DNA from 4 places in the Cellulomonas shaoxiangyii genome. Region 1 is predicted to be linked to each of the others. Evidence: riboswitches for the same ligand, from Rfam matches in the RefSeq annotation. Region 1 holds a riboswitch; each other region holds the start of a gene.
The links. A riboswitch is a leader RNA that binds a small molecule or an ion and turns the genes downstream of it on or off. The one in region 1 is predicted to bind S-adenosylmethionine.

Region 1 (7,546 bases):
GCATGCTCAGCCCGACGACCGCCGACGTCACACCGAGCAGGAGCCGCCGCCGGCCGCCCGCGTCGGCCAGCGTGCCCAGCGCCGGTGCCGTCAGCGCGACCAGCACGCCCGCGGCGGCGAGGCCCCACCCGAGCCACTGGCTGTGCAGCGCCGTGACGGCGTCGACGTCGGCGCCCGGCTCCGCGAACGACGAGCCCGTGAGCCAGACGGTGAAGACGAACGTGGTCACGACGGCGTTGAAGGCCGCCGACCCCCAGTCCCACGCCGCCCAGGCCACGACCTGACGACGGACGACGGGCGGCTCGGCGACGGGCGAGCCGGCGGGGACCTCGGCGGTGGGGTGGGCCATGCCGGGAGCGTAGGGCGCGGTGCGCCGGCCGGCGTGCCGGCGTGGCGAACGGGCGACGCGCGGCGCCGTCGCGCCGGGGTGCGGTGCGGGCGCGCGTGCGCGACAGTCGAGGAGGACGGCGTCCACCGCCGCGAGGGAGGGCCGGTCATGGCCGCACTGCTCGAGGGTCGCACCGCACTGGTCACCGGGGGGACCCTCGGCATCGGGCGCGGCATCGCGGAGACGTTGGCGGCGCACGGCGCCCGGGTCGTCGTCACCGGTCTCACGGAGGACGAGTGCGCCGACGCACGCGCGCGGGGCGCGACGGCCCACGTCCTCGACGTGCGGGACGCGTCCGCCTGCCGCGAGGTCGTCGAGCGGGTCGCGGCCGACCTGGGCGGCCTGTCCGTGCTCGCCGCGAACGCCGGCATCTACCCGCAGGCGCGCGTCGCGGACATGACCGACGAGGACGTCGACCGGATCGTCGACGTCAACCTCAAGGGCACGATCCACGCCGTGCAGGCGGCGGTTCCGGCGCTCACAGCGTCCGGCCGCGGCCGGGTGGTGGTGACGAGCTCGATCACCGGCAACCTGACCGGCTACCCGGGCTGGGCCCACTACGGCGCGACCAAGGCCGCGCAGCTGGGGTTCGTGCGCACGGCGGCGATCGAGCTGGCGCGCGCCGGGATCACGGTCAACGCCGTGCTCCCGGGCAACGTGCTGACGCCCGGGCTGCGCGCGCTGGGCGAGGACTACATGGCGCGCATGGCGCGGTCGGTGCCCCTGGGCTTCCTCGCGGAGCCCGAGGACATCGGCGCGGCGGTCGCGTTCCTCGCGTCCGACGGTGCCCGGTACGTGACGGGGCAGGGCCTGGTCGTCGACGGCGGGCAGACCCTGCCCGAGTCCCCCGAGGCGCTCGCCGAGCTGTAGGCCGCGCCCGGGGCGGGCGTCAGCGCCGGCGGCGGAACAGGGCGCCGGCGACGACGCGCGCCACCACGAGCAGGGCCCCCCAGGACGCGACCGCCGCGACGGCCGCGCCGTCGGCCGGCAGCCCGAGGAGCAGCCCGCGCAGGGCGTCGGCGGCGGGTGTCACCGGGTTCACCGCCGCCAGGGCGGCGAGCACCGACGGCATCGTGCCGACCGGCACGAAGGCGCTGGAGACGTACGGCAGGAACATGATGACGAAGGTGAACCCGCTGGCCGCCTCCGGCCCGGACGCCACGAGCCCGATCGCGACGGCGACCCACGTGAGGGCGAGCACGTACACGAGCAGGACGCCGAGCGCGGCCAGCCACCGTCCGGCGGACGCGTCCGGGCGGAAGCCCACGAGCAGCGCGACCGCGACGACGAGCGCGGTGGACACGACGTTGCGGGCGAGGCTCGCCGCGACGTGGCCCGTGAGCACGGCGCCCGCCGGCACGGGCATGCTGCGGAACCGGTCGACGATCCCGTTCGTCATGTCGCTCGCCACGTCGACCGCCGTGGTCGCCGCGCCGTACCCCGCCGTGAGCAGCACGATCGCCGGCACGACGAAGTCGACGTACGCCATGCCGGAGCTGATCGCGCCGCCGAACACGTAGACGAACAGCAGCAGCAGCACCACGGGCAGCAGGACCGCGAGCAGCAGGGTGTCGAGCTGCCGCGTGGACCGCCGCAGGCTGCGTCCCACGAGGGCGAGCGTGTCGCGGAGGACGTCGCCGGGGCGCGGCGGCGCGGGCACGGGGCGGGGCGTCAGGTCGACGGCGGTCATCGGGGCTCCTGGGCGGGCGGGACGAGGGCGGGCGGGGCGGGGGCGGCCGGGGCGGACGCGGGCGGGACGAGGGCGGGCGGGACGGCGCGCGGCCCGGGGCGGGCGTCCTGGCCGGTGAGGGCGAGGAACGCGTCGTCGAGCGTGGGGGTGCGGACCTGCCAGTGCACGACGTCGAGGGCGCGCTGCTCGACGTCGGCGAGGATCCGGCGCACGTCCGCCACCGAGCCGTCGGTCGCCGTGCGCCGCGTCGTGCCGTCCGCGAGCACGACCTCGACGTGCGCCGAGCCGACCGCGGACTTGAGGCGTGCGGCGGTGCCCTCCGCGATGACGACGCCGCGGTCGATCACCACGACGCGGTCGGCGAGCGCGTCGGCCTCCTCGAGGTACTGCGTGGTGAGCAGGACCGTGCCGCCCGCCGCCGCGACGGACCGGACCACGTCCCACAGCGCGTTGCGGCTGCGCGGGTCGAGGCCGGTGGTCGGCTCGTCGAGGAAGAGCACCTGGGGCCGGCTCAGCAGGCTCACGGCGAGGTCGAGCCGGCGGCGCATGCCCCCGGAGTACGTGCGGACGGTGCGGCGCGCGGCGTCCGTCAGGTCGAACAGCTCGAGCATGTCCGCGGCGTCCCCGCGCACCTGACCGCGGGGGAGGTGCGCGAGCCGCGCGGCGAGGCGCAGGTTCTCCTCGCCGGTGAGCAGCTCGTCGACGGCCGCGTACTGACCGGTGAGCGAGATCGCGCCGCGGACACGGGCGGCCTGGCGCACCACGTCGAACCCGGCCACGCGGGCCGCGCCGCCGTCGGGTGCCACGAGCGTGGACAGGATCCGCACCACCGTCGTCTTGCCGGCGCCGTTGGGCCCGAGCAGGCCCACGACCTGCCCGCGGTGCGCGGTGAGGTCGACCCCGTCCAGGACGGCCCGCCCGCCGTACGCCTTGCGCAGCCCGCGCGCCGCGATCATCGCCTCGTCCATCGCCGCCTCGATTCTGTGTATGCCGCACACTCGTTGTGTATGTCATACACAGTCATAGGATCGGTCGTCAATGGACCAGCACACGGACGGCGCCGCGCGCCCCGAACCCGACCGGCGCGCCGAGGGCCCGGCGGGCGAGAGCCCCGTCGCGCCCGCACCGCCGGGCGAGCCCGCGGGCCTGCCTCCCGACGTCGCCGTCCTGTGGCGACGCCCCGCACCCGGGCGGCGCGGACCGCGGCCGAGCCTGTCGCTCGACGGGATCGCGGACGCCGGCGTCGCACTGGCGGACGCCGAGGGGCTCGAGGCCGTGTCGATGGCGCGGGTCGCGCAGTCGCTCGGCTTCACCACGATGTCGCTCTACCGGCACGTGCGCAGCAAGGACGAGCTGCTCATGCTCATGGTCGACCGGGCTGCCGGGCCGCCGACGCCCGTCGGGCCCGAGGCGGGCGACTGGCGGGCGCGCCTCGAGACCCTCCTCGAGGCTCAGCGACCCACCCTCGCCGCCCACCCGTGGTTCGCGGACCTGCCCGCCGTGCTGTTCGCGCTGGGCCCGAACCGGCTCGCGTGGATGGACGCGATGCTCGCGTGCCTGGAGGACACGCAGGTGCCCGAGGCCCACAAGGTCGAGGCGGTCGGCGTGCTCGCGAGCCACCAGCTGGACTGGGCGCGCCTCGAGAGCGCCTACACCGCACGGCAGCGACAGGTGGCCGCCGCCGGGGGTGGGCAGGGCGACCCCGACGCCCTGATCGCCCGGCTGGTGTCGCCCGACGAGCACCCGGCCCTCGCGCGGGCCGTGGCGGGCGGCGCGTTCGACCGGCCGGCCGGCGAGCCGACCGCCGAGCCGACCGACCGCGCTGGGCTCGACTTCGGCACCACGATGATCCTCGACGGGATCGCGGCGCTCGTCGCCCGGTCCGCACGGCCGTGACGCGCGGCGGCGGGCACCGAGCCGCCCTCAGCCCGCGGCGTCGCGCCGGCGCGCACCGGGCGCCAGGACGCGCGTCGACGACGTCACCGGCGCCAGGCAGGATCCCGGCATGACGCCACCGACGCCGGACGCCCCGACCGCCGCGCACGCCGACCGGCCCCTCGTCGCCGGCCGCTGCTTCGGCGACGGCGACCCCCTGTACGCCGCCTACCACGACGACGAGTGGGGCGTCCCGGTGCACGACGAGCACGCGCTGTACGAGCGCCTCGCCCTCGAGGCGTTCCAGTCCGGGCTGGCCTGGATCACGATCCTGCGCAAGCGGCCCGCCTTCCGCGCGGCCTTCGCCGGGTTCGACCCCGAGGTGGTCGCACGGTTCGACGAGTCCGACGTCGCGCGCCTGCTCGCCGACGCGGCGATCGTGCGGAACCGGGCCAAGATCGAGGCGACGGTCGCGAACGCGCGCGCGACGCTCGCGCTGCACGCGGCGGGCCGCACGCTGGACGAGGTGCTGTGGTCGCACGCGCCCACCGGCCCGCGCCCCCGCGCCACGACGTGGACGGACGTGCCGGGCCGGACCCCGGAGTCGGCCGCGCTCGCGCGTGAGCTGCGCGCGCTCGGCTTCCGGTTCGTCGGCCCGACCACCGCCTACGCCGCGATGCAGGCGTGCGGCGTCGTCGACGACCACCTCGCGACGTGCCCGGTGGTGGCCTCCCGGGCGCGGTCGGGCGGCGGGGACCGGACCGCGGCGGACGGGACGGCCCCGGGCCACGACGCTGCTCCGGCGGGGTGACACCGCGCCCGGACGGCTCACCCGGACGCGCGGCGCGCACTAGGGTGCCGGGCATGGCGGAGCAGCGGGACGGCCAGGGGCGGCACGACGCCGTGCGCGCCGCTCAGGACGCGTGGCAGTCGTGCGCGACGCCCGACCCGGGCGTCCTCGAGGCCGTGCAGGACGGCCTCCTGTCGGTGCCCGCCGGCTCGCCCACCGCCTGGTACGGCGTACCGCGGCCGCGCCATCCGCGCGACCAGCGGGCGCAGTCGCTGCACCGCCGCGAGCGCTGACACCACCCCCGACCCCGGACCCCGCTCCCCGGCGCACCCGCCCGTCGTCCCAGGCGCACGACCGCACCGCGGAACCGGTCGTCTCACCCAACGGTCACCTCTGTCCGCCATCCGGTCACGCTGGATACGCTCCCCTCGACCATCCAGAGCGGCCGAGAGACCTGGCTCAGCGACGCCGCAGCAACCCCCCTCCACGTTGAGGGTGTGGGTGCTTCCGCCAGGAACGATGGAGTGACGATGAGCGTGCCCACCCACGCCGCCGACCCCTCGGACGGCCCCGCGCCGGCCGGGGACGCCGGCGCAGCCCCTCCCGGCCGCACCTCGGCCGGGACCGCCCGATGACCGCCGTGACCGGGACCCGGCCACCCGCGGCGGCGGTCGAGGCCCCGCCGCGCACCGCCCGCCGGCGGAGCGAGCCGGCCGCCGCGCTGGACCGGCCGACGGTGTCCTTCGAGCTGTTCCCCCCGCGGGACCTCGACGCGGCGCCCCGCCTGTGGCGGACCGTGCGCGAGCTCGAGGCCGCCGAGCCGGACTTCGTGTCCGTCACCTACGGCGCCTCCGGCCGCACGCGGGAGACGACGCGCGCGCTCGTGACGCGCCTGCTGCGCGAGACGACGCTGAACCCGATCGCCCACCTGACCTGCGTGGGGACGTCGCGCGAGGAGGTCGCCACGATCGTCGAGGAGTTCCTCGACGAGGGCGTGCGCTCGTTCCTCGCGCTGCGCGGCGACCCGCCCGCGGGGCAGACGGACTGGCAGCCGCACCCGGACGGCGTCGACACGGCGGCCGGGCTCGTCGCGCTGCTGCGCGAGATCGAGCGGCGGCGCTGCGCGGGCAGCCCCGCACAGGCGGTCCGGGCGCGCGTGCGGCCGCTGTCGGTGGCCGTCGCCGCGTTCCCGCGTGGCAACCACGCCACCGGCGGCACGCGCGAGCAGGACGTGCAGGCGCTGCTCGCGAAGCAGGAGGCCGGTGCCGACTTCGCCATCACGCAGGTCTTCTTCGACGCGGAGGCGTACCTCGGCCTGGTCGCCGAGGCGCGGCGCGCGGGGGTCACCATCCCGATCGTGCCGGGCATCATCCCGACCACCGACCCGGCGCGTCTCGAGCGCGTGCAGGAGCTCACCGGGGTGCCCGTCCCGCGCACCCTCCTCGACCTGCTCGGCTCGGTCGACGACCCCGCCGAGCGCCACCGGCGCGGCATCCGCGCGAGCGTCGACCTGGTCAACGGCGTGCTCGACGGCGGTGCGCCGGGCGTGCACGTCTACACGTTCAACAGGCACGAGGCAGCCCTCGACCTGCTCGAGGGCGCCGACCTGCGCGGCGGCCCCCCGGCACCCGGCCGTGCCCCGGCGGACCGCGCCGCGCCCACCCGTCCTACGACGTCCCCCGAGCCCGCCGGCGACCCCGCCGCCGTGCCCACCACCACACCGCGAGGTATCCCGTCATGAGCACCACCGTCACCCCGACCGCCGCCCCGGCGTTCCCCGCCGGCTCCGTGCTGGGCTACCCGCGCATCGGGCCGCGCCGCGAGCTGAAGAAGGCGCTCGAGGCCTTCTGGGCCGGCCGCACCTCCGCGGACGAGGTCGAGGCCGTGGCCGCCGACCTGCGCCGGCGCACCCGCACGCGCCTCGCCGAGCTCGGCCTCGCGACGGACGCCCCGGCGATCCCGAGCGCGTTCTCGTTCTACGACCACGTGCTCGACGCCGCCGCGCTCGTCGGCGCGGTCCCCGCGCGCTTCGCGGACCTGCAGGACGCCGACGGCCGCCTCGACCTCGCCGGCTACTCGACCGTCGCCCGCGGCCGCGGCGACGACCTCCCGCTCGAGATGACGAAGTGGTTCGACACGAACTACCACTACCTCGTCCCCGAGATCGGCCCGGGCACGGCGTTCCGCTACGCCAGCGACCGGCCGGTGGCGGAGTTCGCCGAGGGCCTCGCGGACGGCGTGCTCACGCGTCCCGTCGTGGTCGGCCCGGTCACGTTCCTCGCGCTGTCCAAGCCGAGCGAGGACGCGCCCGCGGGCTTCCACCCGCTCGACCGCCTCGACGACCTGCTGCCCGTCTACGCACGCCTGCTCACCGAGCTGGCGGCGGCCGGTGCGACGTGGGTGCAGCTCGACGAGCCGGCGCTCGTGTCCGACTCCGTGGGCGTGCCCGCCGAGGCGCTCCACGAGGCGACGACCCGCGCCTACCGCGCGCTGGCCACCGAGCTCGCGCGTCCCGACCGCCCCGCGATCCTCGTCGCCGCGCCCTACGGCGACCTGGGCCCCGCGCTGCCGGTGCTCGCCGCGACGGACGTGGACGGCATCGCGATCGACCTGGTCCGGGGCGAGGCGCCGACCGTCGTCGTGGGCGGCCTGGCGGGCAAGACGGTCGTCGGGGGCGTCGTCGACGGCCACAACATCTGGCGCGCCGACCTCGACGCGAAGCTGGCCGTGCTCGAGCGGCTCGAGACCCTGGCGGCGCGCGCGGTCACGGTGGGCACGTCGACGTCGCTGTTCCACGTCCCGC
Region 2 (7,546 bases), 150 kb from region 1:
CCCTCCTCGACGCCGTCGAGGTGCGCGCCCAGCATGACGACGTTGTCGTCGCGGCCCGCGCGCGTCTCGGCGAGGACGTTGAAGCTCTCGACCTCCTCGCCGTGCAGGCGGGCGTCGAGCGTGACCTCCACCGGCCCGGCCTGCGCCGCCGCGACGATCGCCTGCCCGTCCGCGAGCGACAGCCCGACCACCGGCACCGCGACGACGCCCTCGGCGCCCAGCGTGCCGGCGAACAGCCCCTCGACGTTGTTGTGCACCACGACGCCCACCGCGCCGAGGCTCTCCGCCGCGAGCGCCTTCGCGGAGAACGGGCAGTCGCCGCGGCTGACGACCGCGATCGCGCCCGCCGGGTCGGCGTCGCCCCACGCCTCGGCGGTGCAGCCGAACGGGTCGTCCGGGATCGCGGCGGGGGCCGTCAGCCCGCCCTCGGGCGTGTTGACCGAGAACGCCATCTGGTCCACCTCGTACGCCGCGCCGCCGGTCACGGTGAGCGTCGCGGCGTCGACAACCTCGCGGTCGAACGTGAACGGGTCGCGCCACGTGCGGTAGCCGGCGCGGCGCAGCGTCCGCTCGACGTACTGCGCGCTCGCCTCGTAGCCGGGGGTGAGCGCGGCGCGGTTGCCGTCGTTGCGGTCCGCGATGCGCTGGAACGCGTCGAGGTGGCGCAGGACCGCGCGCGAGCTGACCTTCTGCGCGAAGCGCTCGGCGCTGCCGCCCTTGCCGTGGGCCGCCGCGGGTGGTGCCAGGAGTGCCGTCACCCCGAGCGTCAGCGCGACCGCGCCGGCGAGGGTGGTGGTGGGACGTCGAGCGGACACGAGGTGCCCCCTTCTCCACGGTGAGGGGCGCCGGCCGGTCGGCCGGGCCGCGATGGTCACGTCGCCCGCCCAACGTAGGCGCCGGAGGCCTGCGACGTCACCACCCTGGATGACTTCCGCGTTACGACTCTGTGACGCGGGCCGCTGCGGGCGCGTGCCGTGGACCGTCGGCGGGGCCGCGGCACCGCCGACGTAGCATCCCGAGCCGTGACCACCCCCATCGCCACGACCCACGCCGGCTCGCTGCCGCGCACCCCCGAGCTCATCGCCGCCAACGCCGCCCGCGCCGCCGGCGAGCAGCGCCCCGACTGGGACGAGTTCCTGCGCGACCAGGTCGTCGCGCTCGTGCAGCGCCAGGTCGACCTCGGCATCACCGTCCCCGGCGACGGCGAGTACGGCAAGGCCATGAGCAGCGCCCTCGACTTCGGTGCATGGTGGTCGTACTCGTTCCAGCGGACCGGCGGGCTCGAGCTCGACACGTCCATGGCGTGGGCGACCGAGCAGCACCTCTCGTCCCCCGGCGACCTGCGCACGACCGGCTTCCTGCACCGCCGCGACCAGCAGCGCTTCACCGAGGCCTACCGCGACCCGGCGTCCGGCGTCATGTCGGGCGAGGCGCCGACCGGCTTCCCCAAGGCCACCGGCCCGCTGACGTACACGGGCCAGGCGGCCATCGCCGCCGACGTCGCGAACCTGCGCACGGCCCTCGACGCCGCCGGGGTCTCCACCGGCTTCCTCACCTCCATCGCGCCCGGGTCGGCCGCGCGCCTCGCGAACGAGCACTACGCGACCGACCGCGAGTACCTGTTCGCGTGGGCCGACGTGCTGCGCGAGGAGTACGTCGCGATCCTCGACGCCGGCCTCGTGCTGCAGCTCGACGACCCGTCGATCGCCGAGAACTGGGACCAGATCGAGCCCGAGCCGTCCGTCGACGACTACCTCGCGTTCACCGCGCTGCGCGTCGAGGCGCTGAACCACGCGCTGCGCGACCTGCCCAAGGACCGCATCCGGTTCCACCTGTGCTGGGGCTCCTGGCACGGCCCGCACACCACCGACCTGCCCATGAGGGACATCGTCGGCACCATGCTCCAGGTGCACGCCGGCGCGTTCTCGTTCGAGGCCGCCAACGTGCGGCACGAGCACGAGTACCGCGTGTGGGACGACGTGACGCTGCCCGCGGGCGCCGTGATCCTGCCCGGCGTGGTGTCGCACGCGACGAACGTCGTCGAGCACCCCGAGCTCGTCGCCGAGCGGATCGAGCGGTTCGCGGCGCGCGTCGGGCCGGAGAACGTCGTCGCGTCGACCGACTGCGGGCTCGGCGGGCGCGTCCACCCGCAGATCGCGTGGGCGAAGCTCGAGGCGCTCACCGAGGGCGCCCGCATCGCCGGCGCCCGTCTCGGCTGACGCCACCGACCACCGCCCGCCCGGCGCCCGCGTGCGGCGCGGCGTCGGTGCGCGCAGGGTGGGGGCATGACGGCGGGGGCGACGGCATGAGCGGCGACGGGCACCACGAGCCCTGGGGCGACGAGCGGCGGACGCGGCAGCTCGCACGGGTGCTGGTCTGGCTCGGCGTCGTGGTCGTGCTCGGGGCCGTGTTCGGCATCGTGTTCGTGCTCGCGAGCTGACCCACGGGGGATGCCCCGGGGGACGGGCGTCGGCCCTGACCTGCGCACCGCGTGACGCACGCCGCGCACCCGTCACGTGCTGGGCGCCCGTCCAGCATGTGGCGGGTGCGTGCTTATACTCCGGACAGGTCCTGAGTTCCGGCGACAAGCTCTGGCTGGCCGGGCAGCAACCCTCCGACCGCGACGGGGTGCTCCAGATGACGACCGGGCCCTCCCCCGGAGGGCAAGTGCGGCCCCGGACCGGGGCGCTGGTGAGCGACTCGAGGAGCGTGCGCGATGTCCTGTTGTACCGGCTGGTGAGCGGCCTCCTCCGCTGAGCCACGGCGCCCCCGCGCCGTCGTCCCCACGGCCCCCCTGCGGCCGGTGCTCCGCCGTCCGCGGCGCGGGCGAGCCGCCGCGCGTCCTCCCCGAGGTCCCCATGAACGTCCGTCGTCCCCTCGTCCGCGGGCTCGTCGCCCTCACCGCCGCGACCCTCCTGCTGAGCGCCTGCACCACCACCGGCGACCCCGAGCCCGGTGGGACCGCCGCCGCCGGCGGCACGGTCCAGGAGGCGACCGTCGTCGTCGCCCAGGAGCTCAACACGATCGACCCGCCGCTCGCGATCGACTCCAACTCCGCGATCGTCGTCAACAACGTCTACGAGGGCCTGTACCGCCTCGACGAGGCCAACCAGCCCGTGCCCGCCGGCGCAGCCGACCTCCCGGAGGTCAGCGCGGACGGCCTGACGTACACCATCCCGCTCAACCCCGACGCGACGTGGTCCGACGGGACCCCCGTCACCGCGCACGACTACGTGTTCGCGTGGCAGCGGGCGGTCGGCCTCGACAACGCAGGCGAGAACCAGAAGTACTACGGGACGATCCTGAACGCCGACGCGATCATCGCCGGCGAGCAGGAGCCCGACCAGCTCGGCGTCGAGGCGACCGACGACCACACGCTCGTCGTGACGCTCGCGGCGCCCGTCGCGTACTTCCCCTCGATGCTGGCCGTCGTGCCGTTCTTCCCGGTCAGCGAGGCGTACGTGACCGAGCAGGGCGACGCGTTCGCGTCCGACTCCGAGCACGCGGTCTACAACGGCCCGTTCGTGCTCGCCGACTTCGCCGGCCCCGGCATCGGGACCGACTGGACGTACGAGCGCAACGACGAGTACTGGGACGCCGGGTCCGTGCGGCTCGACTCGATCGCGGTGCGGGTCGTCAAGGAGACGACCACCGCGGTCAACCTCTACAAGAGCGGCGAGGTCCACCAGGTCGCGATCGCGGGCGCCCAGGTCCAGGCCGAGCAGGCCGACCCCGGCTTCGTCGCCGACACGACCGCGACGTCGGCGTTCCTCGGCTACAACCACGCCGACCCGGTGCTCGCGGACCCGCGCGTGCGCGAGGCGATCTCGCTCGTCATCGACCGCGAGGCGCTGACGGCGAGCGTGCTGGCCGACGGCTCGACCCCCGCGACCGGCCTGGTCCCGCCGGGCCTGGCCACGAGCCCCGACGGCGAGGACTTCGCCGACGCCGCCGGTGACCTGCTCACGACCGACGTCGCCCGCGCGCAGGACCTGTGGGCCCAGGCGCGCGCCGACCTCGGCGTGAGCTCGCTCGCGATCGACCTGCAGACGTTCGAGTCCGACCGCACGCGCGCCGTCGCGGAGTACCTGCAGGGCGCGGTGCAGGAGAACCTGGAGGGCGTCACGCTGGCGGTCACCACCAACCCGGTGGCGAACTTCCTCGAGAAGACGGGCTCGGGCGCCTTCGGCGCGTACCTCGTCACGTGGGGCGCGGACTACGCCGACCCGTCCAGCCAGCTCGGCCTGGTCCGGTCGGACGCCGGCACCAACTGGGGCGGGTACGCCAACCCCGAGTTCGACGCCGCCCTCGAGGCCGCGCAGGTCACGCACGCGACCGACGCCGCCGCACGCTTCGACGACCTGCTGCACGCGCAGGAGGTCCTCGTCGCCGACCAGGGCGTCACGCCGATCTACTTCCAGAGCTCGACGCTGCTGCGCTCGCCGGACCTCAAGGGCGTGGTGTTCCACACCGCCGGGCCGGCGTTCGAGTACAAGTCGGCGTACCTGGAGGACTGAGTCACGACGGGCTCAGCGCCGCGGCCAGCGCCGCGACCGCGACGAGCCCGGCCCCGGCGAGCACCCAGGGGGACCACCCCCGCGGCTGCCGCACCCGGCGCACCTGCCCGGGTGCGGCGGCCGGACCGGGCCGGCGTCCGCGCAGGACGCCGAGCTGGCCGGACGCCCCGATGGTCCGCACGGCGCCGACGAGCAGGAGCAGCAGACCCACGATGAACGCGACGTCCGACACGGCCCTCACGCGGCACCGCCGCGCGCCCGGGAGGTCGTCGTGAACCTGGCGAGGTACGTGGGCGGGCGCCTGGTGTACATGGCGCTCACGCTGTGGGTCGTCGTCACCGTGACGTTCTTCCTCATGCACCTGCTGCCCGGGTCGCCCTACGTCGACCTGCACAAGCTCACGCCCGAGCAGATCGCCATCCTCGACGCGCGGGCGGGTCTGGACCGACCGCTCCTGGAACAGTACGTGCTCTACGTGCGCAACCTCCTGACCGGTGACCTGGGCGTCTCCTTCCAGTTCAAGAACCAGCCGGTCACCGCGCTGCTCGCGGGGCGGATCGGCCCGTCCGTCCAGCTCGGGCTGCAGGCGCTCGTGGTCGGGACCGTCCTCGGCGTCGTCCTCGGCGTGGTCGCGGCCGTGCGGCGCGGGACGTGGCTCGACGGCGGGTCGACCGTGCTCGCCGTGATCGGCCGCTCGGTGCCCAGCTTCGTGCTGGCCGCGGTGCTGCAGTACGTGCTCGCGCTGCGGCTCGGGCTGTTCCCGATCGCCGGCTGGCGCGACCTGTCCTCGACCGTGCTGCCGACGCTCGCGCTCGCGATGGCGCCGCTCGCGGACTCCGCCCGGTTCGTGCGCACCGAGATGGTGGAGGTGCTCGCGTCCGACCAGGCCGAGCTGGCGCGCGCGAAGGGCCTCGGGCCGTGGCAGGTCGCGTGGCGGCACGGCGTGCGCAACAGCGTCGTCCCGCTCATCACGCTGCTCGGGCCGATGTCCGTCGCGCTGCTCACCGGCTCGCTCGTGGTGGAGAACATCTTCGCGGTCCCCGGCATCGGCGAGCAGTTCGTCAAGTCGGTGCTGGCGAACGACTACCCGACGATCATGGCGGTGACCATCCTGTACTCGGCCCTCCTGCTCGTGGTCGTGCTCGTCGTCGACGTGCTCTACAGCCTCGTCGACCCGCGCATCCGGCTCGGCGGGGAGGTGCGGCGATGACCGCGCCCGCGCTGCCGCCGGAGGCGTTCGCGCCGGTCCCGCGCCCCGACGGCGAGGCCGGTGCGCCGCGCCCCGACGCGCCGCACGCCCCCGCGCGCTCGCACGACGCCTGGCACCGGCTGCGGCGTCGGCCCGCCGCGCTCGTCTCGCTCGCGCTGCTCGTCGTGGTCGCCGCGGTCGCGGTGCTCGCGATCTGGTTCACGCCGCACGACCCGACGCTGCAGGACGTCACGCGCGTCAACCTGCCGCCGCGCCTGCCGGGCGTCGACGTGGCCGGGCTCGACGGCACCGCGGTCGTCGGTGGCGAGCGCGTCGACCGGTACGCGCAGGCCGGGGTCCCCGCCGACGTGCACCACCTGCTGGGCACCGACGGCTTCGGCCGGGACCTGCTGTCGCGGCTGCTCGTCGGCGTGCGCGTCTCCCTGACGATCGCGCTCGTCGCCGGTCTGCTGGACCTGACGATCGGCGTCGCGTGGGGTCTGGTGTCCGGGCTCGGGGGACGGGCCGTCGACGGCGTGCTGCAGCGCGTGCTCGAGGTGCTGTCCGGCATCCCGACGCTCGTCGTGCTCGTCCTCATGCTCACCGTGCTGGAGCCCGGCCTGGTGACCATCGTGCTGGCCATGGCCGTCACGGGTTGGATCCCGATGGCGCGCCTCGTGCGCGCGCAGGCGCTGCGGCTGCGCGAGCAGGAGTTCGTGCTGGCCGCGCGCGTGCTCGGCGCCGGCCGCGTGCGGCTCGCCCTGCGCCACGTGCTGCCCGGGTCGGTCGGCCTGATCGTCGTGCAGACGATGTTCACGATCCCGACCGCGATCTTCTTCGAGGCGTTCCTCAGCTTCATCGGCCTGGGCCTGCGCCCGCCGACCGCGTCGCTCGGCACGCTGCTCGACACCGGCTTCGAGACGTTCACGTTCCTGCCACACCAGATGCTCGCCCCCGCCGTGACCCTCTCGGTCCTCATGATCGCGTTCAACCTGCTGGCCGACGGCCTGCGAGACGCGTTCGACCCGCGGGGGGTGACCCTCCGGTGAGCGCCGCACCGGTCCTCGAGGTCGACGACCTGCACGTCTCGTTCGCGACCCGCGCGGGGCGCGTGCAGGCGGTCCGCGGGGTGTCGCTCACGCTGCACGCGGGCGAGGTGCTCGCGGTGGTGGGCGAGTCCGGCTCCGGCAAGTCCGTCACGGCGCGCGCCGTGACGGGGCTGCTGCCCGCCAACGGGCGCGTCGACGCGGGCTCCGTGCGGTACCGCGGGCAGGACCTCGTGCGCGCCGACGAGCGGGCGCTGCGGCGCGTGCGCGGCAACGGCATCGCGATGGTCTTCCAGGACCCGATGACGTGCCTAGACCCGACGATGACGATCGGCGCGCAGGTCGCCGAGCCGCTGCGCGTGCACACGTCGCTCTCGCGGCGCGCGGCCCGGGACGCCGCGGTGCGCCTGCTCGAGCGCGTCGGCATCCCCGAGCCCGCCGTGCGCGCCCGCCAGTACCCGCACCAGTTCTCCGGCGGGCAGCGGCAGCGCATCGCCATCGCGATCGCGCTCGTGTGCGGGCCGGACGTGGTGCTCGCGGACGAGCCGACGACCGCGCTCGACGTGCGCGTCCAGGCGCAGGTCCTCGACCTGCTCGGTGAGCTGCGCCGGGACACCGGCACGGCGGTGGTCCTCGTCACGCACGACCTCGGCGTCGTCGCGAGCGTCGCCGACCGCGTCGCCGTCATGTACGCCGGTCGCATCGTCGAGATCGGCACCGCCCGGGAGGTGTTCGGCCACCCGCAGCACCCGTACACGTGGGGCCTGCTCGGGTCCCTGCCCACCGCCGACCAG
Region 3 (7,546 bases), 510 kb from region 1:
TAACCACCCGGCGTCAGCCATGTCGACGACCATCGCGCTGGCGACACCTCCGGGCAGGTCCGGGTTGTCGAGCATCGACAACGGCCCGCTTCCGAACAGGTGCAGCGCCGTGTACGCCAGGTACGTTCCGGCCTCGTGCTGCTCCACCGGATACCGAGCGAGCCACCGCCAGATCGGGTGCTCTCGCCCCCACGCAGGCATGTCGAAGTGCACACGCCGCCACTGCTCGGTCGGACGCGGACCGGGCGGCAGCAGGGTCGGTACCGGTGGTCGCGGCGGGGGAGGAGCGGTCGGTCGCGGCCGCGTCATGCGCTCCGCCAGCTGTCGATCCGCTCGGCGCTGCGCCCGCGTGTCCGCATCGGCCTGCGCACGTCGCCGCTCGTCCTCCAAGCGCGCGCGCTCGGCCTCCTCCTCCGCGCGGCGCAGCGCTTCCGCCGCGCGCCGCTCCTGCAGCCGCTCACGCGCCTGATCCAAGCTCGGCGTCCACACCCCGCCCGCCTCCATCCGGCACGCAGGCAGCGCGTTCCACGAGTCGTCGATTTCCACCCCGTCGACCTCGACACCGACGCGCACCCCCTGCACGTCGCGCCCGATCCGCAGGGTGACGCCTTCACGTGCACGCTGCGTGCTCGCGGCGCCATCCGCCGCCGGCCCGAACAGCCACGTGACCTGATCGACCGCGCCGCGGTACCGGTCATCTCGGTCGCGCCACGCCGTGCTGCCAAGGTCCGTTAGCTGCACCTCAAGGGTGTGCTCGACCCCGTTCACCACAACGTGCAGGTCCGCGCGCCCTGCGCCGTCCAACGTGTGCTCGATCGTCGGCACGTAGCCCTGCCCCTGCAGCCACGCCATGAGCTCGCGCTGGTACGCCAGATGCGCGTACGCGCCACCCACGTCCCGCCCGGAACTGAGTAGCGCGCATGGCGAGGCTCCGCGCTTGTGCCGGAAGTAGGGCCCTCGTACCGGCCCTGCCGGCAGCTCCAGTTGCTGGCCGCAGCCTCCTGCCTGGGTCGTGCACCAGAACTGGTGATCAATCCGGAGCCGCAGCGCGTCCTCGCGCTCCGCCGGCGCCACGACGTGCGCCGTCCCGTCGGCACCATCGGTCACCGCATGCCGCAGTTCGTCCAAGGCCATGCCGGTCGTCTACCTGTAGGCGCCGACACATCGACCAGCCGCCCGGGCGGTTTCTCCCGGTACGCGAAGCCGCGCGTCGCGTCTTGTCACCCGGTCAGCGCAGTGCGGCGTGCCGCCGAGCCCGGTTCCGGCGGCGTAGCGCTCGAGCGCTGGATCGCCACTCCGGTGGGCCTCCGACCGGCGGCGCGGGGCGTCGCTGCGGCCCCCCGCTGTGCCGGCGGTCCTCGAGCGCCCGGCGTCGACGTCGAGAACGCCCTTCACGCCTCGTGCGGCGACGCGCCGCGCCGCGGGCCGGTGCCGATGAGGGCGCCTCAACGGCGGCAGATGCCTGCAGCCGGGAGCCAGACCGTCTTGGCCTGCCACCACGGCTAGAGAACTGCTACTGGTCCCGCACGTCCGGCGGCGGTGACATCATCGATGACAACGTTCGTCTCCTTCTCCCCTGGCAAGGTGAGCGTGAGCGTCCGCGATGGCGAGGGCTTCGAGGTCAACGGGTGTGGCCTGTGGCTGGCGCCATCTCACGTGCGCTGACTGCCAGGCGGCGACGGTCGCGCGTGGACCAGGGGACTAGTTCGGCTACGACAACTGCCGAGCGGCGGCCGAAGAGATCGTCGCCGGCCACCCCGCCCCGGCACGTCAGACCCCAGGGCGCAAGGGGCCGAAACCACAGGCCGAATCCGGCGCGGTGGCCGGTCACGCACGACCCGATTTCGTTCGGTGCCCGACGAGCTGCCTTGACGGGGGATCACCTCTTCTCGGTGCGCCCGAGCTCGTAGTACCGCAGACCGCTCATCTTTGTCCCAAATGCTGACTCTTCGATGGACCGATCGATAGTTCGAACCGACGAGCCGCGCTCGACCATCGCCACCAGACGAGTACGTCGGGCCCGGACGTACGGCTCAGCGTCCAGGTCGAAGTACCCGCACAGGGCCCGGCTATACGCATCACTGATCGGCAGCAGCGGCAGCACGAGGGAACGTATCGCTTCGTCGACGTCGTCGCTGAGCCCCATGAGCAGCCAAGGCTTGGCGTGGGCAGCCCCGGAGAATAGTCCATAGAGCCACGGGTCATCCGGCACGTACTTCGCCGCTAGCTGGGTGATGTTGTTCCGTGTCGAGGCTGACTGGCCCGCGAACCAAACCCGACCGATGGCGTCCGTGACTTGCCCATGCTTGTCCGTCGCGCGCTCAACCCGGAACCCGTCTTGGGTCAAGACGCACTCGAGGTCTGCGCGCGCCTGCCGCTTCTCTTCAAGTTCGTCCACCACGCTGCTGCCAAACCGCTCGAGTAAGACAATCGATTCGTTGAGCACCGCCGGTAGAATGCTTGCAGCCCGGGCAATCCGAGTCTCGGACGACGCCTCGGCGTCGAGCAACCAGCAGGTCTGAAGCACCGCTTCCATGATGGCGCGGCTCACCGTCCATGCCGGCACCGGCAGCAGCTTCTGATGACGCAGCAGGAGTAAGAGCGTGTCCGCGTGGTCACGCACAGAGAAGCTCCAACGCTGTACGTGATCGCTCGCCCAAGATAACGCTGCCACCGCACCATCAATGCCCGCGGCACGCTGTTGGTCGACGGCCCACAGCCCGGACCCTGCGCCCTCCGCTGCCGCCGAAGCAGCGGCGAACAACTTCCCGTAGGCGTCGCGTTCTTGCAGGACCACCCTCTCGGCCAGCCGTGCCAACGGGGGACGCACGTCCTCAGCGATACCACCCATGCCGTGAGTATCGGGGAGTCGACGCCAACATCGGGCTGGTACGGCCCTAGCGCGCCGCCAGCCGTGAGTTGGCGCGCGCGTCCATCAGCGCCGCCGGCGGATGGCTCCGAAGGTCCGGTTGCAGGACGGACAACGCCAGCAGTCGCCGTCATCGACGATCGGGCCTGGTCGGGGCGGGTCTTCGGGGTCATGAGCGTTCCTCTCATCGTCGGTCTCGGCGCATGTGACCCATGTGTGGCAGCCGCGGGTGCTGCAGATATGAGCCATCGACCGGACGGCGCAAGAACGCGCGCGCCTCGTAACGGCCCCAGGAGGTCCGTCGCGGGGGAGTGATGTTGGGTGGCGCGTACCGCGTCGCAGACTCGACGCCCCTGGGCGGAGCGAGCTGGGTCACTCGTGTGCTCATGCGAGACGAGGGGTATTGGCGCCCCGTTTGGGGATTGCTCAACGGGACAGTCGCGATGGGCCGCTCGTGGACCACAGCGCCGCGCAGGACACTGTCCCCGAAAGACCCGCCCCCGAAAAGGCCCGGTCAGGGGGAGCTGTACCGGACAGCGAGGGCACGAGCGGACTGCTGATCGGCTATGCCCGGGTCTCGACGAGATCGCAGGATGCGACCGCCCAGCGGGACGCGCTTCGGAGCCTCGGCGTCGATGCCGACCGGATCTACGTCGACCACGGACTGACGGGCAGCAACGTCTCAAAACGAGAGACGATCCGTGCCCCCACGTTGACACCCGCCGGAGGGCGCGCGGATCCTCGTGCCAGGTCATGAGCGCCAGCGCGAAGCCCCGGCTCGCTGGCCGGCAACCCTCCTCCGCGGTGGGGTGCCCCGGGTGACGACCTGGCCGCGCGCCGTCCGGTGCCGGCAAGCGCGGGACCTCCCTTCCGGGTCCCCGGGTCCAGGAGGCTGCCATGACGACCGTCACCGAGCTCTTCGCGTGTGCCGACGAGGCGTCGGGCACCGCGTCCCCGTCCGCCGCGGCGGCGCCCCGCCCCGCCGTCGGCCGCGGTCCCCTGCTCCCCGTGGTGGGCGCGTCCACCACGGTCCCGCTGGTCGGCGGCACGAGCCGCACCTACGCCAACCTCGACTGCGCCGCGAGCGCGCCCGCGCTCGAGTCGGTCGCCGCGCGCGTCGCCGAGGTGCTGCCGCTGTACGCGTCGGTGCACCGCGGTGCGGGCTACCTCTCGCAGGTCTCCACCGCCCTGTTCGAGGCGTCGCGCCAGGCGGTCGCGCGGTTCGTCGGGGCGCGCGAGGACGACGTCTGCGTCGTCACGCGCAACACGACCGACAGCCTGAACCTGCTCGCGGGCGTCGTGCCCGACGGCGGGCGGGTGCTCGTCCTCGACGTCGAGCACCACGCCAACCTGCTGCCGTGGGTCCAGCGGTGCACCGGGACGCACGCGGGGGAGACCCGCACGGCCACCGTCCTGACGCTGCGGCCGACGGTCGCCGCGACCCTCGCCGCGCTGCGCGACGAGCTCGCCCGGCGTCCGTACGCGCTGCTCACGATCACGGGCGCGTCCAACGTGACGGGTGAGGCCCTGCCGCTGGAGGAGGTCGTCACGCTGGCGCACGCCGCCGGCACGCGCGTCGCGGTCGACGGCGCACAGCTCGTCCCGCACCGCGGCTTCTCGCTCGCCGCCACCGGCGTCGACTACGTCGCGTTCTCCGGCCACAAGACGTACGCGCCGTACGGCGCCGGCGCGCTCGTCGGGCGGCGCGACTGGCTCGACACCGGCACTCCGTACCTCGCCGGCGGCGGCGCGGTGCGCGACGTGCGCCCCGACCGGACGCTGTGGCAGCCCGCGCCCGCACGCCACGAGGCGGGCTCGCCCAACGTCATCGGCGCGATCGCGCTGGCGCAGGCCTGCGAGACGCTCGCCGAGCTGCCCACGGGTGCGCTCGAGGCGCACGAGCAGGAGCTGCGCGCGCGGCTCGTCGACGGGCTCACGGGCATCGAGGGCGTGCGCGTCGCCCGCATCTGGCCCGACTCGCCGGACCCGGTCGGCGTGGTCACGTTCACGGTCGCCGACCTCAACCCCGGGCTGGTCGCGGCGTACCTGTCCGCCGAGCACGGCATCGGCGTGCGCGACGGCCGCTTCTGCGCCCACCCCCTGCTCGCGCACCTCGGCGCCTCGCAGGGTGCGATCCGCGCGTCGATCGGCGTCGGGACCACCGCCGAGCACGTCGACCGGCTCGTCGCGGCCGTCGCCGCCCTGGTCGCCCGTGGTGCGCAGGCGGCGTACGAGGTCGTCGACGGCTGCTGGTCGGTCGTCGACGACACGCGCCCGCTCGTCGAGGTGCGCGGGCTGGACCACCTCGCCGCGACGGCGGCCGCCGCGTGCGGGCCCGCCGTCGACGACTGAGCGGGCACCGACGTCGCTGCCACCCGGCTGGTCGTCAGCGTGAGGGCTGCCGCCGGGCCGGTCGTCAGCGCGAGAGCCGCCGCCGCGCCCGGCGCAGCATCGCGGTGACGACCACCGGGTGCAGCAGCCGGACGGGCGCGAAGTAGACCCGCCCGCGCCACCCGTGCAGGCGCACGGTCGTTGTCACCCGCACCAGGCGTGCGTCGGCGTCCACCGCGACCCCGCAACGGAAGTCGAGGTGGACGTCGTCGTGCGCGACGAGCGCCTCGCCGCCGACCACCTCGTCGACGGCGAACGCGGCGCGCGGTGCGGGCGGGATGCGCAGCACCGGCACGAGCGCCTGCCGCAGCGCGAGGGCCGCGAGCACCCAGCGCGGCATCGTCGCGAGCGAGAAGATCTCGCGCGCCCACACCGCCGGGTCTGTCGGCGCGCCGGGCGGCAGCGTGACGATCACCGCGTCGGCGTGGTCAGGAGCGGGCACGTCCCGCAGGGCGATCGACCAGTGCGTCATGCGTCCTCCGTCGTCGGTGGTGCCGCCACGCTAGGGCCTGCCGCCTGAGACGCCGCCGAGTGCGCGGCGGCGCCCGTGGCACGCTGCCGCCGTGGAGCACGACCTCGTCCTGACCGGCCACGGCGTCCGCCTCGTCCCGCTGCGTGCCGAGCACGCGGCCGACCTCCTCGCCTGCACCGACGACGCGGTGTGGCGCGGGATGAGCTCGCCGACACCGCGCACGGTCGCGGACATGGCCCGCGTCGTCGCGACGGCGCTCGCCGCACCGGGCCGGTACGCCTTCGCGGTGCTCGAGGACGCCACCGGCGGCGTCGTCGGGTCGACCTCGTTCTACGACGTCGACCTCACCGCGGGCCGGCTCGAGGTCGGCCACACCTGGTACGCCCCGGCCGTGTGGGGTACGCACGTGAACCCGGCCTGCAAGCTGCTGCTGATGGCGCACGCGTTCGAGGGGTGGGGCGTCGCGCGCGTCGCGTACCGCGTCGACGAGCGCAACCACCGCTCGGTCGCGGCCGTGACGAAGCTCGGGGCCGTGCCCGAGGGGCGGCTGCGGGACCACCGCCTGCGCCCCGACGGCACGCGCGGTGCGTCGCTGTACTTCTCCGTCCTGGCCGACGAGTGGCCGGCCGTGCGGGGGCGCCTGCTCGCCCGGCTCGCCGGGGCCCACGTGCCGGACGACCGCACGCACCTGCTGCTCGTCGGCGGCCGCGCGGGCGTCGGCAAGACGACGGTCGCGTCGGCGGTGCACGACCTGCTCACGGCGCGGGACGTGCCGCACGCGGTCGTCGAGGGCGACGCGCTCGACCTGGCGCACCCGGCGCCGTGGGAGCACGGCGTCGCCGCCGCGAACCTCGCCGACGTGTGGCGCCGCTACCGCGCGCTCGGGCACCGGCGGCTGGTCGTCACCAACACGGTCAGCGTCCTCGAGGCCGACGTGCTCGCCGCGGCCGTCGGTGACCGGCCGCACGTGACGTCGGTGCTGCTCACGGCGGACGACGCGACCGCGCACGAGCGGCTCGGCCGCCGCGAGCACGGGGCGTCGCTGACCGCCCACGCGCAGCGGTCGGACGCCGCCGCGAGGCGGCTGGAGGCGCAGGCGGGCGCCGACGTGCACCGCGTGGCGACCGACGGCCGCACCCCGCAGGACGTCGCCGCGGAGGTGCTGCGCCTCGCGGGGTGGTGAGCGGGCCGGGCCGACGGTCCCCGGCGCCTGACGGCCGCCGACGCCGGCGATCCGGGAGCCGCGTGCGGCGACGTCAGCCGATGCGGATCCCGAGGTGCGCCGCGAGCAGCGGCGCGAGGTCGAGCAGCTGGTCCGACGTGACGGTCGCGCCCGCGAGGCCGCCGACGCCGTCGACCGCCTCCCGCAGCCGCGCGCCGCGCAGGTCGACGTCCGTGAGGCGGGCGTTGCCGACGTCGAGCCGTCGCACGTCGCAGTCGACGACCGTGAGCCGCTTGACGCGCGCGCCCGCCAGGTCGAGGTCCCCGACGGTGACGCGCTCCAGCCGCACCTCCTCGACCGTCGCGCCGCGCAGGTCGAGGTAGTCGATCTTCCCGCCCACGACGCGCACGCGGAGCCACTCGCCGCCGGACGCCGCGAGCGCGCCGAGCCGCACGTCGGTGAGCGTCGTGTCCCGCCACGACGAGGACCGGGCGCGGAGCTCGCCCGCCTGCACCGCCGTCCACGCGGTGTCGAGCAGACGCGCGCCGTCGAGGCGCAGGCCGTCCGCGCGGCAGTCGGTCAGGACGCACTCGAGGAAGCGGGCGCCCGACGCGTCGCGGCCGGACAGGTCGAGCCCGGCGAAGGTCAGGTC
Region 4 (7,546 bases), 130 kb from region 1:
GTTGGTCACCCGGTCGGCGTCGATGTCGTCGAACCACTTCCCGCCGTCCCCGAGGTACCGGAACGTCACGACGGTCCCCACCGGCACGGTGACCGACGTGCTCGACATCCCGTTCGACCGCTTGCGCAGCACGTGCCGCGCGGGCGTCCAGTCGTTGAACGTCCCGACGACGCTGACCGGCCCGTCGAGGCTCGGCGTCGGGAGGGCGAACGTCAGGGTGCAGGTTCCGGACTTGGCGGAACGGGACTTCTTGAGCACGGGTGGCATCCACTCTCTGGCTACGGCGCGGGTGTCGGGAGGGGTCGCGCACGAAGCGTGGCGTGGCCATGTTTCGGGACGGCACGAACGCGGTGACCCGCGTGTGACGAGTCGGTGGCGCGCCGTCTGCCCCGTCGGCGCACGCCCTCGTCCTCGAGCGACGTCGTCACCCTAAGGGACCACGGCGGAGGGCCGTGGGCGTTTCGCACCCACGGCCCTCCATGTCGTGATCGGGGTGGTCGGCGGCCCGTCCGGTGGGCCGCCGACGCCCCGTCACGGGTACTGCGTGACGAACGACGGCGTGCCCGTGTTCGAGTTGTCGACCTGCCCGCCGACGCCGTTCACCACGTGCCGGATCGTGCCCGCGCTGAGGTTGACGGTCATGACGTGCGTCAGCCGCACGCCCGGGCGCCGCGGCACCTCGAACCCGTTCTCCGTGACGATCGACGGGTTGTTCTGGTTGAACACGTAGACGCCGCCGCCCCACAGCTGGTGCTCGCGGACGCGGTCGCCGACCTTGTAGCCGGCCCAGCCGAGCGTGCCGTCGGGCTCGGTCCAGTCCGCCTGCGTCGGCGGGTCGTACGGCAGCTCGTTCTGGTAGAGCACGACGCGTCCGCGCTCGCCCTCCCACACGGTGTTGTGCCGCTGGAAGTGCTCGACGAACAGGCCGGTCGCGGTGACGTCGTCGCCGGTGACGACGACGCCCGTGCGGCCGATGTTCGTGCGCCACCGCTCCGTGTCGCCGTTGACGCCCTCCGTGAAGCCCTCGACGCCGTGGTCGGCGCGCCACACCCAGGTGTGGTCGACGAGGACGTCGTCGGCGTCGATCCGCAGCGCCACGTCGGTCGATCCCCGGTGCGGCCCGCCGACGCGGAAGTACACGTCGCTCAGCGTGATCGGGTCGAGCCCGCGGCCCTTCTCCGGGCCGCGACCGCGGTGCCCGGCCTCCTGGCCGTCGCGTCCGTGCCCGCGTCCCTGCGTGCCGACCTGCAGCAGCACCGGCGACTCCTGCGGCCCGGCGTCGATCGTCACGCCGGCCACGATCGCCCCGCGCACGTCGGCCACCGTCAGCGGCACCGCCCCGCCGACCGACGTCAGCGTCGCGTGCCCCATCCCCAGCACGACCGTGCCGGCGCGCCTGACCTCGATGCTGCGCGCGGCGTCGTACACGCCCGGCGTGAGCAGCAGGTGCTTGCCGCGTGCGAGCTGGGCGTTGATGGTCTGCACCCGGTCGCCGGGCCTGGCGACGTAGAAGTCGCGCAGCGGGATCGACGTGCCGGGGGTCATGCCGTCCGCCCACGTGATGCCGCGCGTGCCCTCGTGCGCCGACGGCACGCGGACGTTCCAGCGCCCGCGCTCGTCGACGTAGAGGTACGGCTTCTCGCGGCTCAGGGGCGTCTCGTCGAGCGTCGTGTACGGCGGGTCGGGGAACGTCGCGTCGTCCGGGGCGCCCTCGACGCCCGCGAACACCTGGTTCCAGACGGCGTTCGACCAGCTGCGCACCTCGCTGTTGCGCGTGAGCCACTGCTGCTGCGACCCGTTCGTCACGTCGCCGAAGCGGGAGTCCGCGATGAACCCGCCGCTGGCGAACTGCGGGCCGGCCGTGCAGTAGTCCATGAGCGAGAAGCCGGGGTCGCCCTCGTCGGCGAGGACGTTGACGCGCCGCAGCGAGACGGCCTGCGAGACGGCCCAGAAGTTGGCGGTGCGCCGGCAGTCGTCCTGGCCCGTGCCGTCGATGTCGAGCGTGAGGTTCGACAGCGTGCGCCAGAAGTTCACCAGCGCGATGCAGTTCGGGTTCGCGGGGTCGTCGGACAGGCAGCGGTTGTACGTCTCGATCTTGCCGTGCACGACGACGTCGGTCGGGGAGCCGCCCAGGCCCGCGACCTCCGTGTAGTAGCCGACCTTCATCTGCAGCGGCTGCTCGGCGGTGCCGTACTCACCGGGCAGGAACAGCAGGCTGTAGCGGGCCGTGCCCATCTCGGCGTCGACCTGCTGCGCGTGGATCGCGTCGACGCGGGACTGGATGTCGGCCACGGGCATGCTCGGGTCGAAGACGACCACGTTCGGGCCGAGGTCCGGCGCGGGGGAGCCGCCGCGCGGCGGGCCGGCCGCGGCGGACGAGGCGACGGCGCCGGCCGCGACGGTCAGCGCGGCGACGGCGGCGAGCGTGCGGGTGCGGCGGCGGTGCCGGTGGGGTCGTCGCCCGGGGGCGGGCGGGGTGTGCAGGTCCATGCGCGGTGCCTCTCCGTTGAGATCCGACTCGGACATCCGGAGCAGACCACATTCGACGGGCAATTAGTAAGGGGTCCGTGCAATTCGGTCGGCGCCGGTGTGCGGGCCGGTGCCCGCAGGGTCGGCGGGTGGGCTGTCGGCGGGGCGGGTTAGCCTGGCGCGACCCCAACCGGAGGAGGCTGTCCGTGGTGCTCATCGGCGCACACGTGCGGGGCGACGACCCGGTCGCCGCCGCCCACGAGGTCGACGCGCAGGCGGTGCAGATCTTCCTGGCCGACCCGCAGGGCTGGAAGAAGCCGGTGCGCCGCGAGGACGCCGACGCGCTGATCGAGTCCGGCCTCGGCATCTACGCGCACGCGCCGTACCTGGTCAACGTCGCCTCGACGAACAACCGCATCCGCATCCCGAGCCGCAACATGATCGCCCAGCACGCCGCGGCGGCCGCCGACCTGGGCGCGCGTGGGCTGATCGTGCACGGCGGGCACGTCGGCGACGGCGACGACATCGCCGTCGGCATCGACAACTGGCGCAAGACGTTCGCGCGCGCCCAGTACCCCGTGCGCGTGCTCGTCGAGAACACCGCCGGCGGCGAGAACGCCTGCGCCCGCACCCTCGACCGCTGGGCGATGCTGTGGGACGCGATCGGTGAGTACGAGGTCGGCGTCTGCCTCGACACGTGCCACGCGTGGGCCGCCGGCGAGGACCTCGAGACGATCGTCGAGCGGCTCACCGCCATCACCGGCCGCATCGACCTCGTGCACGCCAACAGCTCGCGCGACGAGCACGGGTCGAGCCGCGACCGGCACGCCAACTTCGCCACCGGCACCATCCCGCCCGAGCTCATCGCGCACGTCGTGCGGGAGGCGGGCTGCGACGTCGTCGTCGAGACGCCGGGGGAGCGGCAGGCCGAGGACGTGGCGTTCCTCAGGGCGGCGCTCGCGGGCTGAGGGGCTTCCGGGGGTGCGCTCGGGGCTCTAGCGTCGGGGGCACATGCCTACCGACCACCGTTCCCGCATCGTCGCGTGGGACCGTCAGCTCCGCGACGTCCACGCCCGCCTCCGTGACAGCCTGCAGATCGCGCGCGACGCGATCGACGACGACGCCGCGTCCGGTGATCGCCTCACGTCCGACCTCCGGCTCTTCTGCACCGGCTTCTGCGCCGCCCTCGACGGCCACCACCGCAGCGAGGACGCGGCGATGTTCCCCGACCTCGTGGCGCTCGACCCATCGCTCGCCGACGTCGTCGCCCAGCTGGTGCGCGACCACAGCGTGCTCGCGCAGCTGCTCGGCTCCCTGCAGGAGGCCGTCGAGGCGGGCCACGACGCGGCTGCCCTGCACCGCCACCTCGACGGCATCGAGGCGATCATGGAGACGCACTTCCGGTACGAGGAGAAGCGCCTGCTCGAGCCGCTCGCGAGGCTGACGAGCGACCGGCCGCCGCGCGAGATGCTGGGCCCGCTGGCATGAGCCGTGCGGCGCTCGTCGCAGCGCACGCGACGAACGCCGCACGTGCCCCGGCCGGCAGCCGTCAGGCCGGCGGGGGCAGGACCACCTCGTAGCCCGCGCGGTTCAGGGCCTCGACGTGGTCCATGCCGCCCTCGAACGAGCCCGGCAGGTCGCCCGGCCGCATCCACCCGTCCGCGTCCGACCCGAAGATCTGCGTGACCTGGTACCCGTCCCGCTGCTCCGCGAGCACCACCACGTGCTCGTAGCCGCCGCTGCGCGTCCGCATCGGCGGGTCGAGGCGGTACAGCGACGCCGTGTGCGGGAACAGCGCGACGAGCGTCGGGTCGAGCGGCAGGGTGCGGACCAGGAACGCGTACCGCAGCCCCGTCGGGCGGACGACCCCCTCGACGCACGGGCTTGCGACCGCGTCGGTGGCGACGCTGAGGTACCGGCTGCCCACGCGCACGACGCCGCCGTCGTGCAGGCAGACCGTCGGGTCCGCGGCCGCCGCGTGCTCCGCGAACGGCGCCGGGTCGTGCGTCCACCACCGGGCGGGCACGCCGTCGTGGCGGGTCACCTGCACGACGCCGCCGTCGACGCCCGCGACGCGGTACGTCTCGCCCTCCGCGGACACCGCCGCGCTGACGCGGCGCGCCACCGGCGCGTGACCGGGCTCCTGGCCGACGCAGCCCGTCCGCGGCGTGCCGAGCGGGGACTCGATGTCGAAGGGTGTAGCCATGTCTCCTCCTGGGGAGGTCGAGCGTCTTCCCGCGCCGGGCGGCACGGGCGGATCTTCCTCCGGGGGCACCGTGCGCTCGCGCGGTTGCCAGTCGGCCGGCTGGAGGGCTTGAGGCCGAGCTTCGTGATCGGTGCCGACTGTAGGGGCGGGGTGCGACAAGTGCCGTACGCGCCATCCACAGGGTGGGCGGGGCTGGCGTCGAGCACGTCGGGAACCGGTACTTTCCGGGCATGCTTCGACGACGGCGTAGTGCGCTCGTGGCCGCCTTGACGCCCGTGATGCTCGGGGCGCTGGTCGCCGGGTGCACGGGACAGGGGTCGCCGCCCGCGCCGACGTCCTCCGGAACAGCGTCCTCCGACACGCCGTCACCGACCCCCGCGCCGACCGCCGCACCGACACCGACGGCGGACCTGAGCGTCCCTCCTGCTCGGCCCGACGCCATGGCGACGCCGAGCGCCGATGGGGCAGCTGCGGCGGCGTCGTACTTCATCTCGCTCTACCCGTACGCGTACGCGACGGGGGACACGGCCGAGTGGGCCACCATGTCGGGGGCGCAGTGTGCGTTCTGCACCCGTACCCGCGACGGGGTCAGCCGCGTGCACGATGGCGACGGCCGCGTGACCGGTGGCGCGATCGACATCCACGAGGCGCGCGGTACAGAGCTTGATGCGGGTCGTTGGTACTCGGCCAAGGTGATCGCTACGGAGGCCCCCTCGACTGAGACGGACGCCAGCGGGTCGCGGGTCTCGGCCTCCGAGGGCGGCAGGTATGCGTTTGAGGTCGCGTTGACCTACGCCAGTGACGGCTGGACGGTCGACGCCGTGGACGTGAACCCGGCCGACGCGGGATGACCGCTTGGCTTCCGGCCGTCGCGGTCCTGCTCGTCGTCTCCGCGACCACACTGCCAGGGCGCGGCGTCGATGCCGAGGTGCCTGAGGACGACTCTGCGGCGGTGCGGATCTCGGCCGCTCGCTCGGAGCAGCTCGCTCACGCCAACAGCACCGTGCCGGCGGGACAGAGGTTGGTCGAGTACGTGCGGGCGCCGTTGTGCCGGGAAGTGGCGGCGACGTGGACCATGGGAGCGCCTGGCGGCGGGTGTCCGCCCGGAGCCGACACGGCGGGCGCCCTCGACGCCTGCGAGGGCGACACGATCGTGCAGCCGATGTGGCGGCGGGAGCGCGCCACTCCTGCGTCGCCGTGGGGTCAGTGGCAGCAGATCGACAGTGGCGGCTGCGGTGCCGACATCCTGCCCGTGCTCACGGCGGAGGACTTCCGGCGCCTCCCCATCCCCGCCCCGGTCCTCAACGTCCAACCCGCCGCGGACTGGGTGCTGGTGAACATGGAGACGATCGTCTACACCGACCCCTCCCCGGTGACCCTGACCACCGACCTCCTGGGTTACCAGGTCACGGTCGAGGCGACCCCCACCCGCTACACCTACGACTTCGGCGACGGCTCGACACCCCTGGTCACGACCGACCCCGGCTCCCCGTACCCGGCGTTCGACACGTTCCACGTCTACCGCGCGCTGGGTACCCGCACGATCACCCTGACCACCGAGTGGTCCGGCCGCTACCAGGTCGCCGGCTCCCCGGCCTGGCGCGACGTCGACGGCACCGCCCAGACCACCGCCACCAGCGCCCCGTTCGACGTCGTCGAACGCACCAGCAAGCTCGTCGCCGAGCTGTGCACCGCCGTCCCCACACCCGAGGACTGCTGAGGCAAACCCGAGAAGTCCTGCGCCGTCGTGTCGCACCGATGAGCCGCCGCGGGCGGGCACGTCGGTGGTGAGCGGTCGGCGCGTGCTGCCATCGGGTCACGTGCGGCGCCTCCGACCTCCCCGTGAGCCGCCCACAGACCACGATCAGGGCGAGCCCGTCCACGACCGCCCGGAGGTGTCGTCCGGCGTCCCGGCGCGACGACGAGGCTCCTCCGCATGCCTGCTACGACACCTCCTCCGTCCTCCCGCCACCGTCTCCGGGCCGTTCGTCGCGCCGTGTGTCAGCGCGCGGCCCTTGCGCCCGTGCTCGTGCTGGTTGCCGCGCTCGGCGCCTGCGCGCCCGGTGGCGCCGAACCCGACGCCTCGCCGGCTCCACGCCCCGCTCCGAACGCCGCGGCGAGCCCCACCCCGGACGCCGGTCCGTCGCGGGTGGGTGGCGCGCCCAGCGCAGCGCCGCCGACACCCGACGCCCCGGCGTCCTCCGGGACGGTCACCGTCGCCGGCGTCCCCGGTTCCGCGCCCCCGCCGGCGGCGGGCATGGAGGACCCCGGCCAGTACGGCGCCATGGCCTCGGTCGTCCACCTCTTCGCCCTCGCCGACCACGCCATGACCGCCCTCGAGCCCGAGCCGCTGCTCGCCCTGTGCGCCCCGGAGGTCGCCTTCTGCGGGCAGATCGCACGGCAGGTCGACGAGGTGACCGCGGCCGACGGCGCCGAGACCCTGATGCTCAGCACGCAGGTCGACCACGACATGCTCGTCGGGCAGGACGTCGACGCGAGCTGGGTCGTCGAGGTCGACACGGAGATGCTCGGGACGCGTTCCTGGGTGGACCCCGCGAGCGGGCAGTGGCAGGTCCAGGTGGAGGACCCGGTCCGGCAGACCTTGCGGGTGCGGCTGCGGCACGACGGCGCGTCGTGGAGCGTCCTCGAGGTCGGGGTGCCGTGAGGCTAGACCGACGCCACCCACAGGCCGTCGCGTGCGCGGGTCATCGCGACGTACATCTCGCGCAGGCGGTACTCGCGGCGTTCCCGGTCGACCTCGTCGAGCTGCTCCGGCTTCTCGGTGAACCAGGAGGCGCGCACGTCGACCACGAGCACCTGCTTGAACTCCAGCCCCTTCGCCCGCTTGATGGTGCCGACCTTGACCGCGTC

Region 2: another riboswitch for S-adenosylmethionine. It lies ahead of E5225_RS01170 (peptide ABC transporter substrate-binding protein); the one in region 1 lies ahead of E5225_RS00470 (methylenetetrahydrofolate reductase).
Region 3: another riboswitch for S-adenosylmethionine. It lies ahead of E5225_RS02755 (aminotransferase class V-fold PLP-dependent enzyme); the one in region 1 lies ahead of E5225_RS00470 (methylenetetrahydrofolate reductase).
Region 4: another riboswitch for S-adenosylmethionine. It lies ahead of E5225_RS01100 (hypothetical protein); the one in region 1 lies ahead of E5225_RS00470 (methylenetetrahydrofolate reductase).

The regions. Positions count from the first base shown of each region.
Region 1 covers NZ_CP039291.1:98,874-106,419, reverse strand. The annotation lists gene E5225_RS00505 (MFS transporter) at 1-349, opposite strand, end outside; gene fabG (3-oxoacyl-ACP reductase FabG) at 497-1,258, shown strand; gene E5225_RS00495 (ABC transporter permease) at 1,278-2,078, opposite strand; gene E5225_RS00490 (ATP-binding cassette domain-containing protein) at 2,075-3,046, opposite strand; gene E5225_RS00485 (TetR/AcrR family transcriptional regulator) at 3,117-3,974, shown strand; gene E5225_RS00480 (DNA-3-methyladenine glycosylase I) at 4,084-4,764, shown strand; gene E5225_RS00475 (hypothetical protein) at 4,818-5,036, shown strand; SAM riboswitch class I at 5,173-5,280, shown strand; gene E5225_RS00470 (methylenetetrahydrofolate reductase) at 5,375-6,484, shown strand; gene metE (5-methyltetrahydropteroyltriglutamate--homocysteine S-methyltransferase) at 6,481-7,546, shown strand, end outside.
Region 2 covers NZ_CP039291.1:245,320-252,865, forward strand. The annotation lists gene E5225_RS01160 (M20/M25/M40 family metallo-hydrolase) at 1-815, opposite strand, end outside; gene E5225_RS01165 (cobalamin-independent methionine synthase II family protein) at 1,023-2,219, shown strand; gene E5225_RS18100 (hypothetical protein) at 2,306-2,440, shown strand; SAM riboswitch class IV at 2,568-2,676, shown strand; gene E5225_RS01170 (peptide ABC transporter substrate-binding protein) at 2,859-4,517, shown strand; gene E5225_RS01175 (hypothetical protein) at 4,519-4,758, opposite strand; gene E5225_RS01180 (ABC transporter permease) at 4,789-5,727, shown strand; gene E5225_RS01185 (ABC transporter permease) at 5,724-6,755, shown strand; gene E5225_RS01190 (ABC transporter ATP-binding protein) at 6,752-7,546, shown strand, end outside.
Region 3 covers NZ_CP039291.1:606,963-614,508, forward strand. The annotation lists gene E5225_RS02740 (competence protein CoiA family protein) at 1-1,134, opposite strand, end outside; gene E5225_RS02745 (hypothetical protein) at 1,880-2,851, opposite strand; partial or broken gene E5225_RS02750 (recombinase family protein) at 3,423-3,572, shown strand; SAM riboswitch class IV at 3,619-3,732, shown strand; gene E5225_RS02755 (aminotransferase class V-fold PLP-dependent enzyme) at 3,767-5,221, shown strand; gene E5225_RS02760 (DUF2867 domain-containing protein) at 5,286-5,732, opposite strand; gene E5225_RS18190 (GNAT family N-acetyltransferase) at 5,824-6,915, shown strand; gene E5225_RS02770 (pentapeptide repeat-containing protein) at 6,989-7,546, opposite strand, start outside.
Region 4 covers NZ_CP039291.1:228,964-236,509, forward strand. The annotation lists gene E5225_RS01080 (early set domain-containing protein) at 1-267, opposite strand, end outside; gene E5225_RS01085 (pectate lyase family protein) at 532-2,490, opposite strand; gene E5225_RS01090 (deoxyribonuclease IV) at 2,676-3,437, shown strand; gene E5225_RS01095 (hemerythrin domain-containing protein) at 3,481-3,957, shown strand; gene E5225_RS01100 (hypothetical protein) at 4,019-4,675, opposite strand; SAM riboswitch class IV at 4,692-4,804, opposite strand; gene E5225_RS01105 (DUF6318 family protein) at 4,954-5,526, shown strand; gene E5225_RS01110 (hypothetical protein) at 5,751-6,395, shown strand; gene E5225_RS01115 (hypothetical protein) at 6,933-7,340, shown strand; gene E5225_RS01120 (nuclease-related domain-containing DEAD/DEAH box helicase) at 7,343-7,546, opposite strand, start outside.